DNA from 4 places in the Candidatus Pantoea rara genome. Region 4 is predicted to be linked to each of the others. Evidence: riboswitches for the same ligand, from Rfam matches in the RefSeq annotation. Region 4 holds a riboswitch; each other region holds the start of a gene.

Evidence for each region. Region 4 has a riboswitch for thiamine pyrophosphate ahead of thiC (phosphomethylpyrimidine synthase ThiC). Riboswitches for the same ligand answer to the same signal wherever they lie in the genome.
Region 1: it holds a riboswitch for thiamine pyrophosphate, as region 4 does, so the genes downstream of both, ACR8BF_RS20285 (FAD-dependent oxidoreductase) here and thiC (phosphomethylpyrimidine synthase ThiC) in region 4, are expected to answer to the same signal.
Region 2: it holds a riboswitch for thiamine pyrophosphate, as region 4 does, so the genes downstream of both, tenA (thiaminase II) here and thiC (phosphomethylpyrimidine synthase ThiC) in region 4, are expected to answer to the same signal.
Region 3: it holds a riboswitch for thiamine pyrophosphate, as region 4 does, so the genes downstream of both, thiB (thiamine ABC transporter substrate binding subunit) here and thiC (phosphomethylpyrimidine synthase ThiC) in region 4, are expected to answer to the same signal.

What each region holds. Positions count from the first base shown of each region.
Region 1 covers NZ_CP194943.1:387,145-390,488, forward strand. Annotated here, with positions in the region: gene ACR8BF_RS20275 (thiazole synthase) at 1-266, opposite strand, end outside; gene thiS (sulfur carrier protein ThiS) at 269-466, opposite strand; gene ACR8BF_RS20285 (FAD-dependent oxidoreductase) at 450-1,394, opposite strand; TPP riboswitch at 1,526-1,645, opposite strand; gene ACR8BF_RS20290 (cysteine hydrolase family protein) at 1,709-2,254, opposite strand; gene ACR8BF_RS20295 (ArsR/SmtB family transcription factor) at 2,500-2,814, opposite strand; gene ACR8BF_RS20300 (alkene reductase) at 2,831-3,344, opposite strand, start outside.
Region 2 covers NZ_CP194943.1:133,943-137,286, reverse strand. Annotated here, with positions in the region: gene ascF (PTS cellobiose/arbutin/salicin transporter subunit IIBC) at 1-744, shown strand, start outside; gene ACR8BF_RS19105 (6-phospho-beta-glucosidase) at 792-2,222, shown strand; TPP riboswitch at 2,284-2,386, shown strand; gene tenA (thiaminase II) at 2,456-3,157, shown strand; gene ACR8BF_RS19095 (ABC transporter ATP-binding protein) at 3,154-3,344, shown strand, end outside.
Region 3 covers NZ_CP194942.1:3,336,140-3,339,483, reverse strand. Annotated here, with positions in the region: gene thiP (thiamine/thiamine pyrophosphate ABC transporter permease ThiP) at 1-233, opposite strand, end outside; gene thiB (thiamine ABC transporter substrate binding subunit) at 209-1,195, opposite strand; TPP riboswitch at 1,242-1,344, opposite strand; gene sgrR (HTH-type transcriptional regulator SgrR) at 1,380-3,041, opposite strand; gene ACR8BF_RS15910 (MFS transporter) at 3,295-3,344, shown strand, end outside.
Region 4 covers NZ_CP194942.1:3,745,678-3,749,021, forward strand. Annotated here, with positions in the region: gene rsd (sigma D regulator) at 2-508, shown strand; TPP riboswitch at 661-761, shown strand; gene thiC (phosphomethylpyrimidine synthase ThiC) at 849-2,771, shown strand; gene thiE (thiamine phosphate synthase) at 2,774-3,344, shown strand, end outside.

The DNA of each region.
Region 1 (3,344 bases), on a different replicon from region 4:
CACGGCGTGTCGAACAGTTCGCGCGCCATCTGCGCCGTCGTCACCGCCTCTTTCACCGTGTGGCAGCCTGCGGTATTGGGCAGAATGCGTTTGTTAAGCTGTTGCAGCAGCGAGCGGAAAGCACCGCCTTCACTGCCTTCACGACGCAGGCTGACAGTAATGATCTCCGCGCCTGACGCGTCTATCGCCTGATGCAGAATGTCCGGGGACGGATATCCGGCGGTACCGAGCAGAAAGCGAGATTGCGGAGTGAATTGATAGAACATGGTTACCCTCCCTGCATCGGTGACAGGATTTCCAGCTGGCTACCCGCCTCAAGCGGCTGGCTGGCATAGCGGCTACGCGGCACAAATTCGCCGTTCAGCGCGGTGGCGACGGTGCGCGGGTCAATCTGCTGCTCCGCCATAAGCTCTGCCAGCGTGTCTGCATCGGTTTCAATCGTGTGCCCATTAAGTTGAACTCGCATGAGTCATCTCCTGAGTAAGTTGCAGCATGAGTTTTTCAGCCATAATCGGAGCCAGCAAAAAGCCGTGACGGTAAAGCCCGTTCAGCGAGAAACGACCCTTTTCATAGCGGACTTCAGGCAGGTTCTGTCGATAAGCGGGGCGCAGACCGGTGCCGCTCTCCACGATGCGCGCTTCGGCCAGCGCCGGATGCAGACTATAAGCGGCACTGAGCAGCTCCATCATCGCTCTGGCACTGATCGGGCTGCTATCGTGGCTTTCGACCATCGTGGCACCCAGCATGAAGTGCCCGTCTGCACGCGGCACCAGATAGCAGGGAAAGCGTGGGTGCAGCAGCCGGACAGGACGGGAGAACTGAACATCGGGGGTCTGGAGAATCAGCATTTCGCCCCTGACAGCGCGCAGCGCGGGCTGCTGATCCGCAGCGTGGATGCCACGGCAGTCAATGATTGTGCCGGTGGGTTTACCGCTGTGTAAGGGCACGCCAGCCTGCTGCAGTTTGTCGCGCAGTTGCTGCATCGCGCGGCGGGGATCAAGATGCGCCTCTGCCGCAAAAAACAGACCACGGGCAAAGCGATTTTCCAGCGCCGGCTCGATCTCTCCGGGGGCGACCCATTGATGCTGCTGCGTCATGATGGCGAAACGTGTCAGTTCGCGGCTGTCACGCGGTGGCGTAACCACCAGCGTGCCCTGCTGTTCCACACCCTCCACGCGTTGCGCCCACCAGCCCGCAGCGTGCTGGCCCCATTCGATCACCTGCGGCGGCGCGCTTTCTGCTTCGCACCAGGGCGCGAGCATGCCGCCTGCCCAGTGTGAGGCGGCACGACAGTCAGGCTGCGTAATGACTTCGACGCTTTCTCCTCGCTCCACAAGCAGTGTGGCGACACACAACCCGGCCACACCGCTGCCAAGTACCGACCAGCAGCTCATGATGCCCACCGGCGAGGATGAGAGAAAATCAGGATGAGAAGTTTCACTTTGGCCTCGTTATCAGTTAACGAAGACCCGTGATACGGAGGGAAAAGGCAGAGACGTCGCGAATGCGCCCCTGCGGCAAGTATCTGATGCGATACCCATCTTCCTACGCCAGTATCAACTGGGTCAGGTTCTAAGGGTCGCTAAGCCGCGCAATGCGCTATTAGCCTCTCAGTCTCTCTGGCGAGACTCCCCTGACGGGTTTAGTTGTAAGTTAAGCGGGCAGCTTCGTCAAGCAGCAGGCAGGGTGCAAAACCAGAAAATCGTGATTAACGGGCAGAACCAGACGACCAGTCAGCAGCGGTTGCCAGCGTCACAAAGGGTCCCGCCAGCGTCTGATTGTGATGACCAATAATACTTTCCGCAGAGAGATGTGGATTATCGACAGTGGTATGCGCATCGGAAATCAGTACAACGTTAAATCCCAGCTCCGGTGCGGCCCGACAGGTGGTATCAACACAGAACTCCGTTTTCATCCCGGCAATCACCAGTTGTTTTATGCCTCTTTGCTTAAGCTGAAGTTGCAGGCCGGTATCCCTGAAACAGCTGGGGTATTTTTTTGTGAAGACGACATCTGACTGCGGGTTAACCTGCAACGCCGGTATCAGACCAGTCAGCGGACTTTGCTCGTTGAAAGGAGAATTATCAGGCCCGATGTGTCGCGCAAAAAAGACGGGAACTTCAGACTGCCGTGCTTTGGTGATGAGCAGAGTGATATTCGACAGAATACGGTCTGCAGCAAAAGGCGCCGCTGGACCATAAAAAAGGCCCTGCTGCATGTCGATGATTAAAAGTGCATTTTCAGATGTCTTCATGACCTGGCTCCATTCAGTTTTAAGAACGGGGAACAGGTCCCCGTCCGGTTCGGCGGGGAGTGGGAATCTGTTGTGTCAGGTGCCCGTCACAGACTCGCCTACGCCGCCGCTGAGCGCGGTGGTGGTGACGGTGGTGAAAGTCAGAACTGACATAAACATTTTACGATCCTGAGTTGATGAATTCGTGAGGAGTCTCATCCGGCAGGAGGGGACCGGAATTTACATTACCCTGAACACTGTGGCTTTTAAAGCGCCTGCAGCGATTGCGTCACCGCGTCGGTGATTTCACGAATACGCGGTTCGGCGCGGCGATAATAGGTCCATTTGCCCACTTTGCTGGCTTCGACCAGGCCCGCATTGTGAAGTGCTTTCAGGCATAACGACGTGGCGGGCTGTGATAAGCCCGCCTTGTCCTGTATGAGGCTGGCGCAGACGCCATACTGATCGAAGGGATAGAGCTGGGTATAGCCCGCAAACGCTTCGTCAGGATTTTTAAGCCACTTCAGCACTGCCACTCTGGTCGGGTTAGACAGTAACTTCAGGGCATTTTCGGGGGACATGCCGCCTCACAGAATATCAGGATTGAAAAACAGGATAGTCAGTATAGCCTTTCTCAGTGCCGCCATACAGGGAGGCGTGATCGACCTCATTCAGCGGATAGCCTGATTTAATGCGCGCAGGCAGGTCAGGATTGGCGATAAACGAGCGGCCAAAACCAAACAGATCGCCCCAGCCTTTTTCCAGCACATGCTGCGCTTTTTCAGCCGTGTAACGACCCGAATAGATGATCGGAGATCGGAATGTTTCCCGCAGTGCGACGCGGAAACTTTCTGGCATGTCCGGGCTATTATCCCAGTCGGCTTCGGCAATAGAGAGATAGCCGACTTCCAGCGCATTCAGCATCTCCGCAGCGCGGATGTAGGTCGTATGGGGATCGCTTTCAACCAGTCCAAGATAGACGCGCTCTTCGTCAGTGCTTGAAAACAGTGGCGCAAATCTGACGCCAACACGATGGCTGCCAAATACCGAGCTGACCGCCTCAACGACTTCGCGCAGGAAGCGCAGACGATTCTCCGCTGAACCACCATAT
Region 2 (3,344 bases), on a different replicon from region 4:
CCTGCCGTGACGAAAAACTTCCTGAAACCGATGCTGATCGTACTGATTGCTGCCCCTATCGCGATTGTGCTGATTGGCCCGATTGGCATCTGGATCGGCAGCGGCATCTCCGCACTGGTTTACACCGTCCATGGCTATCTTGGCTGGTTGTCCGTCGCCATTATGGGGGCTATCTGGCCGCTGCTGGTCATGACCGGGATGCATCGGGTGTTTACGCCGACCATCATCCAGACCATTGCCGAAACCGGCAAAGAGGGCATGGTAATGCCGTCAGAGATCGGTGCCAACCTGTCGCTGGGTGGATCATCACTGGCGGTGGCGTTTCGCACCAAAAACCGGGAACTGCGTCAGACTGCGCTGGCGGCAGCGGCTTCCGCCATTATTGCCGGAATTTCAGAACCGGCGCTGTATGGCGTTGCGGTCCGGCTTAAGCGTCCGCTGATCGCCTGTCTGATCAGCGGTTTTATCTGTGGCGCGGTCGCGGGTATCGGCGGGCTGGCCAGCCACTCAATGGCCTCTCCCGGCCTGTTTACCAGCGTACAGTTCTTCGATCCTGCTAATCCCATGAGTATTGTCTGGGTCGGTGCGGTCATGGTGTTGTCGGTGGTGCTGTCGTTTGTGCTGACGCTGCTGTTAGGGTTTGAAGATATTCCTGAAACAGAGCCTGAAACGAAATCCGAATCCGGTACCGTCCCGCAACCTGCGTCTGTTACTGAGCGCACCAACGCGGTTAATAGCCTTTAAACTGCCACTTAAGGAAAGGGTCATGCTGACCCGGAAAAGAGGATTGCATGTCTGATTTAAGGTTCCCGCAAGGGTTTTTATGGGGTGGCGCACTGGCTGCCAACCAGAGTGAAGGCGGTTTTCGTGAAGGTGGAAAGGGCTTAACCACCGTTGATATGATTCCGCATGGCCCGCACCGTACGCCGGTCAAGCTGGGTCTGGAGAAGCGTTTTACCCTGCGTGATGATGAATTCTATCCCAGCCATGAGGCCATCGATTTTTATCACCGCTATCCGGAGGATATCGCGCTGATGGCCGAGATGGGGTTCAGCGTGTTCCGCACGTCGATTGCCTGGAGCCGCCTCTATCCCAACGGCGACGAACTGACGCCTAATCCGGAAGGGATTGCTTTTTATCGCGCGGTATTCGAAGAGTGCCGTAAATACAATATCGAACCGCTGGTGACGCTCTGCCATTTTGATGTGCCGATGCATCTGGTCACGGAATATGGCTCGTGGCGCAACCGCAAAATGGTCGACTTTTTTGCCCGTTATGCCCGCAGTTGTTTCGAGGCGTTTAACGGGCTGGTGAAATACTGGCTGACCTTTAACGAGATCAATATTCTGCTGCATAGCCCGTTTTCCGGAGCTGGCCTGGTGTTTGAGCCTGGTGAGAACAGGGATCAGGTGAAGTATCAGGCGGCACATCATGAACTGGTTGCCAGTGCGATGGTGACGCGGATCGCGCATGAAGTGAATCCGGCCAATCAGGTCGGCTGCATGCTGGCAGGCGGAAACTTCTACCCGTGGTCGAGTAAACCCGAAGATGTCTGGGCGGCACTGGAGAAAGATCGCGAAAACCTTTTCTTTATTGATGTGCAGGCGCGCGGCGCCTATCCGGCCTACGCCGCGCGCGTGTTCCGTGAAAAAGGCGTGACGCTTGAGATTGAAGACGGTGATGCTGACATCCTGAAAAACAGCGTCGATTTTGTCTCATTCAGTTACTACGCCTCACGCTGCGCTTCGGCGGAGATGAATGAGCAGAACAGCAGCGCCGCCAATGTGGTGAAATCCCTGACCAATCCTCACGTGCCACGCAGCGAATGGGGATGGGGTATCGATCCGCTAGGCTTACGCATCACTATGAATATGATGTATGACCGTTACCAGAAGCCGCTGTTCCTGGTCGAGAACGGCCTGGGCGCGCGCGATGAAATCGATGCGAATGGCGAGATTAACGATGATTACCGCATCAGCTATCTGCGTGAACACATCCGCGCCATGGGCGATGCCATCCAAGATGGTGTGCCGGTGATGGGTTACACCAGCTGGGGCTGCATCGATCTGGTTGCTGCATCGACCGGTGAAATGAGCAAGCGCTACGGTTTCGTCTACGTTGACCGCGACGATTTGGGCAACGGCACACTGGCGCGCACCCGTAAGAAATCGTTCTGGTGGTATAAGAAAGTGATTGCCAGCAACGGGGCCGATCTTGAGTGACAATGTCACCTAAGATCGCTCGCTCGTGCCGTTGTACTCTGGCACAAATTATCGTATAACGAATGTCTCCGAGGGGTGTCCTGTAATGGGCTGAGATGGCGTAAGCCGAACCCTTTGAACCTGATCTGGGTCATGCCAGCGAAGGGACGGGTCGGCAGATTTTTCTGCGTCATCTCCTGCACTATTCCCTGTTCCAGACCGTATGCCCGGATCTCACTGTTACTGGAGATCCCATGTCACATCCGCTTTTCGAGACCGGCTTGTATGGTCGTCTGCGCCAGCAGGCAGGCACTCAATGGCACGCGTATGTCAGGCACGATTTTGTGCAGCAACTCGGTCAGGGCACGCTGCCACCCGCCGCTTTCCGCCACTACCTCACTCAGGACATGCTGTTCCTGCTGCACTTCGCGCGTGCCTGGGGTCTGCTGATCAGCAAACTCTCTGAGCCCGCCATGTTACGCAGTGCGACCGCGTCGCTTAACGCCATCGTCAACGAACTGCCGTTGCATCTGGCTTACTGTCAGCAATGGGGTATCTCCGAGGCAGAGATGGCGAGCGAACCCGAAGCAATGGAAACGATCAACTACACCCGCTATGTGCTGGACGTAGGGCACACCGGGGATGCGCTGGAGCTGATGACGGCACTGATGCCGTGTGTCGCTGGCTACGCTGAAATTGGTCTGACGCTGCTGGATGATCCCTCGACTCGCTTTGAGGGAAATCCTTACGGCCCATGGATAGAGAATTACGGCGATGAATCCTACCTGGCAGGCGTCGGTTCCTCACTTTTGCTGTTTGAAGCTCTCGCTCAGCAGCGCGCGGGTGAACAGCGTTTTGATCGGCTGGCGGAGATTTTCAACACTGCGACCCGGCTGGAAGCAGCATTCTGGCAAATGGGGCTCAACCATGCTGCCGCTTTTCGGGTCAGCCCATGAACCCGCCTGTTGATGGCGTGCCGCCTGGTATTTCCATTCGCCAGCTCTGCCTGACGCTGGGTCAGCAGCAACTTTTCAGCCAGCTTGATCTGGAGATTGCGGGCGGTGCATTTACCGCTTTACTGGGTGCCAGCGGCGTTGGTAAAAGCAGCCTGATGCGGGTCATTGCCGGTCTGACGCCACCGAC
Region 3 (3,344 bases), 410 kb from region 4:
GCCAGCGGCACCGCAGGCAGCAGTGACAGCACGGCGGAGAGCAGGGCCTGACCGAAAGAGAACGCGATAACGTGATGCAGGTAGTCATCCTGCAGCACGCCGCGTAAGTCCGTATCCGGCGCGGCGCTCCAGAGTGCACCGAACGCCATGAATGCCACGATGGTCAACAATATCGTGACGAGGGAACCGGGAATCAGCCAGCGCGGCATCAGCGGCTGACGGCGCGTTGCCACTGGCTAATCCAGTTCGAACGCTGGCTGGCCACTTCTTCCGGCGAGAACTGCAGAGCAGTAGAAGGCACGCTGAGCGCCGTGAAACCCGCTGGCAGCGGCGTGTGGATTACCGGGTACATCCAGTTGCCGGTGGGGATGGTGCGCTGGAAGTCAGGTGAGACCATAAACTTCATGAACTGCTGTGCCAGCGCCGGCTGTTTGCTGCTGGCTAACTGCGCCGCAACTTCGACCTGCAGATAGTGACCCTCAGCAAAGGGTGCAGCGGCGTAGTTCTCTTTCTTCTCTTCGATGATGTGGTAAGCCGGAGAGGTAGTGTAGCTCAGCACCAGATCGCCTTCGCCCTTGAGGAACAGACCATAGGCTTCACTCCAGCCTTTGGTGACCGTCACAGTTTTCTGCGCCAGCTTTTGCCACGCCTGCGGAGCCTGATCGCCATAGACTTTCTGCATCCAGAGCAGCAGACCTAAGCCGGGCGTGCTGGTGCGGGGATCTTCGTAGATCACCCGCCACTTCTCCGGACTGTCGACCAGCTCTTTCAGGCTTTTTGGCGGATTTTTCAGCCGGGTTTTGTCATAGACAAAGGCGAAGTAGCCATAATCGAACGGCACGAAGGTGGTGTTGTGCCAGCCATCGGGCAGCTTTAGTTTCGATGTGTCGACCTGACTTTCGGCAAACAGACCTGTTTTCTGCGCGGCCTGCACCAGATTGTTATCCAGCCCCAGCACCACATCGGCTTTACTGTTTTTGCCTTCCATCCGCACGCGGTTCAGCAGCGACACGCCATCTTCCAGCGTGACGAATTTCAGCTCGCAGTTGCACTGTGCTTCAAAAGCTTTTTTAACCGCCGGGCCAGGGCCCCAGTCGGCGGAGAAGGAGTCGTAGGTGTAGACCGTGAGAACCGGCTTAGCCGCCAGAACGGGGGCGGAGAGTAACAGCAGCACCGGCAGAACTTTGTTTAACACTTTGCGCTCCTTCAGGAGAATAGGGGATGAGTCGCAAAGGATCTGAGCACAGAGGCCTCTCAAATCCCTACGTCGGTATTAACCGAATCAGGTTCGACGGGTCTCTCTCAGCGGCTTGCTTGTAGCAGGCCGCACCCCGTTGAGAACGTCACATTCTAGTCATTTCAGCGCCGGCGCGAAAGCATCACAGCACCGGTGGTGCGAACCAGGCCGATTTAAAATCGAACCAGCCCAGCGTATTCATCCGCACGCCGCGCATGCTGCGCTGTCCTTCAAGCAGTAGCCAGTGGTGAAACAGCGGATGCAAACCGGCTTCTTCGACCAGCTGTTTGCTCCATTCGGCCAGCGGCAGCGTTTTCTCGCGCCAGCGGGCCGCATCGCCGTGCCAGTCGATCGCCAGACAATGATGCAGCAGCGGGATCTCATAAAGCTGCGCGAACAGTGAATAATTCAGCGGCAGGGTAAAGTTCACGCTTCCCAGCCAGATATCACTCTCCGCTTCGCCCTGATACCAGCTTTCGTAGCTGATCTCACGGGTCTCCAGCGTGACGCCATGCTCTGCCAGCAGGGGACGCAGCGCATTCGAGATGCCTTCATGCTCCACGTGCTGGCTGTACCAGGTCAGCGTCAGATGGGTTAAGCCAGGCGGTTTTTCCACTGGCGTCAGGTCACGGCGATGATGCCAGCGCGGCAGCAGACCATACGCCGGGAACCAGTAGCGCTGATAGCCCACACCCGCGTGATTGAGCAGGGCGATGGGGTTAAACAGGTAGCTGACCCAGCGCCGGACTGCCTCGCTGCGGCCCTGCTCTGAACGCTGGTCGAACAGCAGATAATAGCAGCCCTCTTCGAGACGGCTCTCTTCCTGAACTTCATCGGCGCTGTCGCCCTGCAGACGAACCCCGGCATAGACCAGCTCATCACTGATGTCGGGCAGTACCCAGATAGAGACATCATCAATCAGGGCGCGAAAACCAAAATAGTCATCAAACGCTTCGATCTTGAGCTGGCTCTCCTGATTGCGGATCACCCGGTAAGGACCGGTGCCAACTGGCTGGCGGGCAAAGTCGTGCAGCGTGGGCCATTCGCGCGGCAGGATCATTGCACTGACGCTGCCCAGTAACCAGGGCAAACTCTCGTCGGGCTGACTTAAACGGATATCCAGCGTCCAGGGGGCAGGCGAGTCGATCTGCGCAATATGGGAAAAGAGCGGATGCGGGCGCTGACGCTCCAGCGTGGCGAGCACATCCTCCATCTCCAGTTCTCTGCCATGATGGAACCGAATCGCCGGACGCAGGAAGAAGCGCCAGTGAAGCGGGGAGGTCTGCTGCCAGTGGTGCGCAATATCGGGTTCGATTTCCCCGTTTTCCTCATTTATCCGCGTCAGACCGTTGAAAATCTGTCGGGCAATGTGGGTTTCCGAGCGCCGCAGCGGCGAGCCGGGCAAAAGGTTAAGCAGCGGACGATAGTAGAGCACCCGCAGGATATGCTTGCCCTGCCGGAAACTGCGCCCCAGGTGCGCGCTGATCATCTGCCGCACCTGGTTTTTATCGCCTACCAGCCGGACCAGCTGCTCGATGCGATCCTGTTCCAGCAAATCCTCGGCACGCTGCTGCTGCAGGGCCAGGCCGGTGTAGCAGAAGATAAGCTGCGATCGCTTGCCGCGTCCGGCTTCAGCCTGCCAGGTCAGCCAGCCTGCGGCCTGCATCCGATTGAGCAGATTGCGCATATGGCGGCGCGAGCAGTGCAGCAGATCAGCCAGTTCGCTGAGCGTGATCGCCTGCGTCTGGCCCTGACAGCTTTGCCACAGGCGGATGAACTGCTGCTTCAGACGTGATGAGGACATAAAAGGGGAACTCCCTGTGAAAAGCGCTCTGTTTTTCCTGCCCTATTTTAAGAGCAAACTTTACGCGGTGGGAAGAGCGGGAGGCATTCACAGTGAATGGCGTTCAACCCTCACTGCGCTGTTCAGCGGAGTGCTTTTCTGAGTAGGGTGCGTTTACACCGCCAGCAGATGATCTCTGCTGGCTTTTTTCATGTTGCACGGTATCGTCTACCCTTCTTTTTTCCCCTCTGTTTGTTCTGTAAGGGATTTCGCTATGAAATCGCTGTTAACGCGGCAGCGCCGTATCAATCCGGTTTACCTCGC
Region 4 (3,344 bases):
TATGCTTAACCAGTTAGACGTCCTGGCTGAACGCGTAGGTGGCAGTAATGAACTGGTCGATTCGTGGCTTGAAGCCCGTCGTCAGCTACTGGTGGCCTATTATCACCTGGTCGGTCTTAAACCCAATAAAGAGGCGCTGACGCGTCTGGATGAACAGGCGCTGGACAACTTCTGTCACGGTCTGGTCGATTATCTTTCTGCGGGTCACTTCAGCATCTACGAGCGCGTCATCAGTGAAATGAGTGGCGACAGCCCGATGATTGCTGCCGCGCAGATCTATCCCCCGCTGGAAGCCAATACTGAGCGTCTGATGCAACTGTATGACGGTCACCTGCAGCAGGCGATTGACGACGAAAACTGCATGACTTTCCAGCAGGCGCTATCCGAAGTTGGCGAAGTGCTGGAAGCCCGCTTTACGCTGGAAGATAAGCTGATCCAGCTGGCATGGGATAACAAACTCGCCCCCCCGCCAGTGGCGAATGACAGCCATATCGCTCGTCCGGCGTAATGGCCGTCACTGGCAAAGGGGTTGAGATTATCCCGTAGCCCTTTTATGCTGAACAGGTTCTGAGGAGTGAGCTCCCAGGAACCTTTTTGCTTTTTGCCTTGAAATATAAGGTATTTATGCCCGAGTCTGTTATCAGACGCACGCATAAGTACAGCTTCTTGTCGGAGTGCCCAGTTGGGCTGAGACCGTTAATTCGGGATCCGCGGAACCTGATCAGGTTAGAACCTGCGAAGGGAACAAGAGTAAATTTTCTCTGTATGTCAGCACGCTTACGCTGTCTATACGGTTACTCCTTCCGAACTCCGGACAAGCATCGTTCCCTCTGAACAGGAAGATTGCTATGTCTGATCAAAAAATTTCCCGTCGTGAACAACGTGCCCAGGCGCAGGAATTTATCGATTCCCTGCAAAGTGGCAGTGCCTTTCCCCAGTCCCGTCGCATCTGGATTACCGGCAGCCGACAGGATATTCGCGTACCCATGCGTGAAATTACCCTAAGCCCGACCCACATCGGTGGCAGCAAAGAACAACCACTCTATGAGCAAAATGAAGCGGTGCCGGTCTATGACACGGCGGGTGCCTATGGCGATCCTGCAGCACAGATCGATGTGCACCGTGGCCTGGAAAAGCTGCGCGCACGCTGGATTGCTGAACGCGACGACAGCGAGCTTCTCGAACAGAACAGCTCAGGTTATACCCAGCAGCGACTGGCTGATGAGGGGCTGGATCATCTGCGCTTCGATCACCTTCCCACACCGCGCCGTGCCCGCGCAGGCCGCCGTGTCACGCAGCTGCATTATGCCCGCCAGGGGATCATCACCCCGGAGATGGAGTTTATCGCTCTGCGGGAAAACATGGGCCGTGAGCAAATCCGCAGTGAGGTATTGCTGCAACAGCATCCGGGCCACAGTTTTGGCGCGCATCTGCCCGCCCGCATCACACCCGAGTTTGTGCGGCAGGAGGTCGCTGCCGGACGCGCCATCATCCCTGCCAATATCAATCATCCTGAATCGGAGCCGATGATCATTGGTCGCAACTTTCTGGTTAAGGTCAATGCCAATATCGGCAACTCAGCGGTGACCTCTTCCATTGAAGAAGAAGTGGAAAAACTGGTCTGGTCGACTCGCTGGGGTGCCGATACGGTGATGGATCTCTCTACCGGCCGTTATATTCATGAAACGCGCGAATGGATTTTGCGAAACAGCCCGGTGCCCATCGGTACCGTGCCGATCTATCAGGCGCTGGAAAAAGTCAATGGTGTAGCTGAGGCGCTGAACTGGGAAATTTTCCGGGACACGCTGCTTGAGCAGGCGGAACAGGGCGTCGATTATTTCACTATCCACGCGGGCGTACTACTGCGTTATGTCCCGATGACGGCGAAACGTCTGACCGGAATTGTCTCGCGGGGTGGATCAATCATGGCGAAATGGTGCCTGTCGCATCATCAGGAGAGCTTCCTGTATCAGCACTTCCGCGAGATCTGTGAAATCTGCGCCGCTTACGATGTCTCCCTGTCGCTGGGCGATGGCCTGCGTCCGGGTTCGATTCAGGATGCGAACGACGAGGCACAGTTTGCCGAACTGCGTACCCTGGGTGAACTGACCCGGATCGCCTGGGAATATGACGTTCAGGTGATGATTGAAGGTCCGGGGCACGTGCCGATGCATATGATCCGCCGCAACATGACTGAACAGCTCGCCCTGTGCGATGAAGCCCCCTTCTATACCCTTGGCCCGCTGACCACCGACATCGCGCCAGGCTATGACCATTTCACCTCGGGTATTGGTGCCGCCATGATTGGCTGGTTTGGCTGCGCCATGCTGTGTTATGTCACACCCAAAGAGCATCTGGGTCTGCCCAACAAACAGGATGTGAAACAGGGATTGATCACCTACAAAATCGCAGCGCATGCCGCCGATCTGGCCAAAGGCCATCCTGGTGCGCAGATCCGTGATAACGCTATGTCCAAAGCGCGCTTTGAATTCCGATGGGAAGATCAGTTTAATCTGGCGCTGGATCCTCACACGGCGCGGGCTATGCATGACGAAACCCTGCCACAGGAGTCGGGCAAAGTGGCCCATTTCTGTTCGATGTGCGGCCCCAAATTCTGCTCAATGAAAATTTCCCAGGAGGTGCGCGAGTTTGCAGCACGCCAGGATGCTCGCGCCGAGACAGTAGAAGTGGGCATGGCGCAGATGTCAGACCGTTTTCGCAGCCACGGCAGTGAGCTTTATCACTCTACCGATGCCATTAAGGAGGAGTAACGATGCACGCATTCCCTGCTACCGCCCCGCGCCTGGGGCTTTATCCGGTGGTTGATAGCCCCGAGTGGATTAAACGCCTGCTTGAGATGGGCGTTCGCACCCTGCAGCTGCGTATCAAAGATCAGCCCGATGAGGTCGCCGGAGCAGCCATTGCCGAGGCGATTGCGCTGGGAAAACGCTATGACGCGCGCCTGTTTATTAATGACTACTGGCAGCTGGCCATTAAACATCAGGCTTATGGCGTGCATCTGGGTCAGGAGGATCTGGATGTGGCCGATCTTGCCCGGATTCATGAGGCGGGATTGCGCCTAGGACTTTCCACCCATGACGATGCGGAACTGGACCGCGCACTGTCTATCCAGCCCTCATACATCGCACTGGGGCATATTTTCCCGACGCAGACTAAAGAGATGCCTTCTGCGCCACAGGGCATTGAACAGCTGAAGCATCACCTGACACGCCTGACACATATTCCCACCGTGGCGATTGGTGGTATCTCGATTGCGCGTGCACCTGAGGTGCTGGCAACCGGCGTAGGCAGTATTGCGGTAGTGAGTGCGATTACCCAGGCAG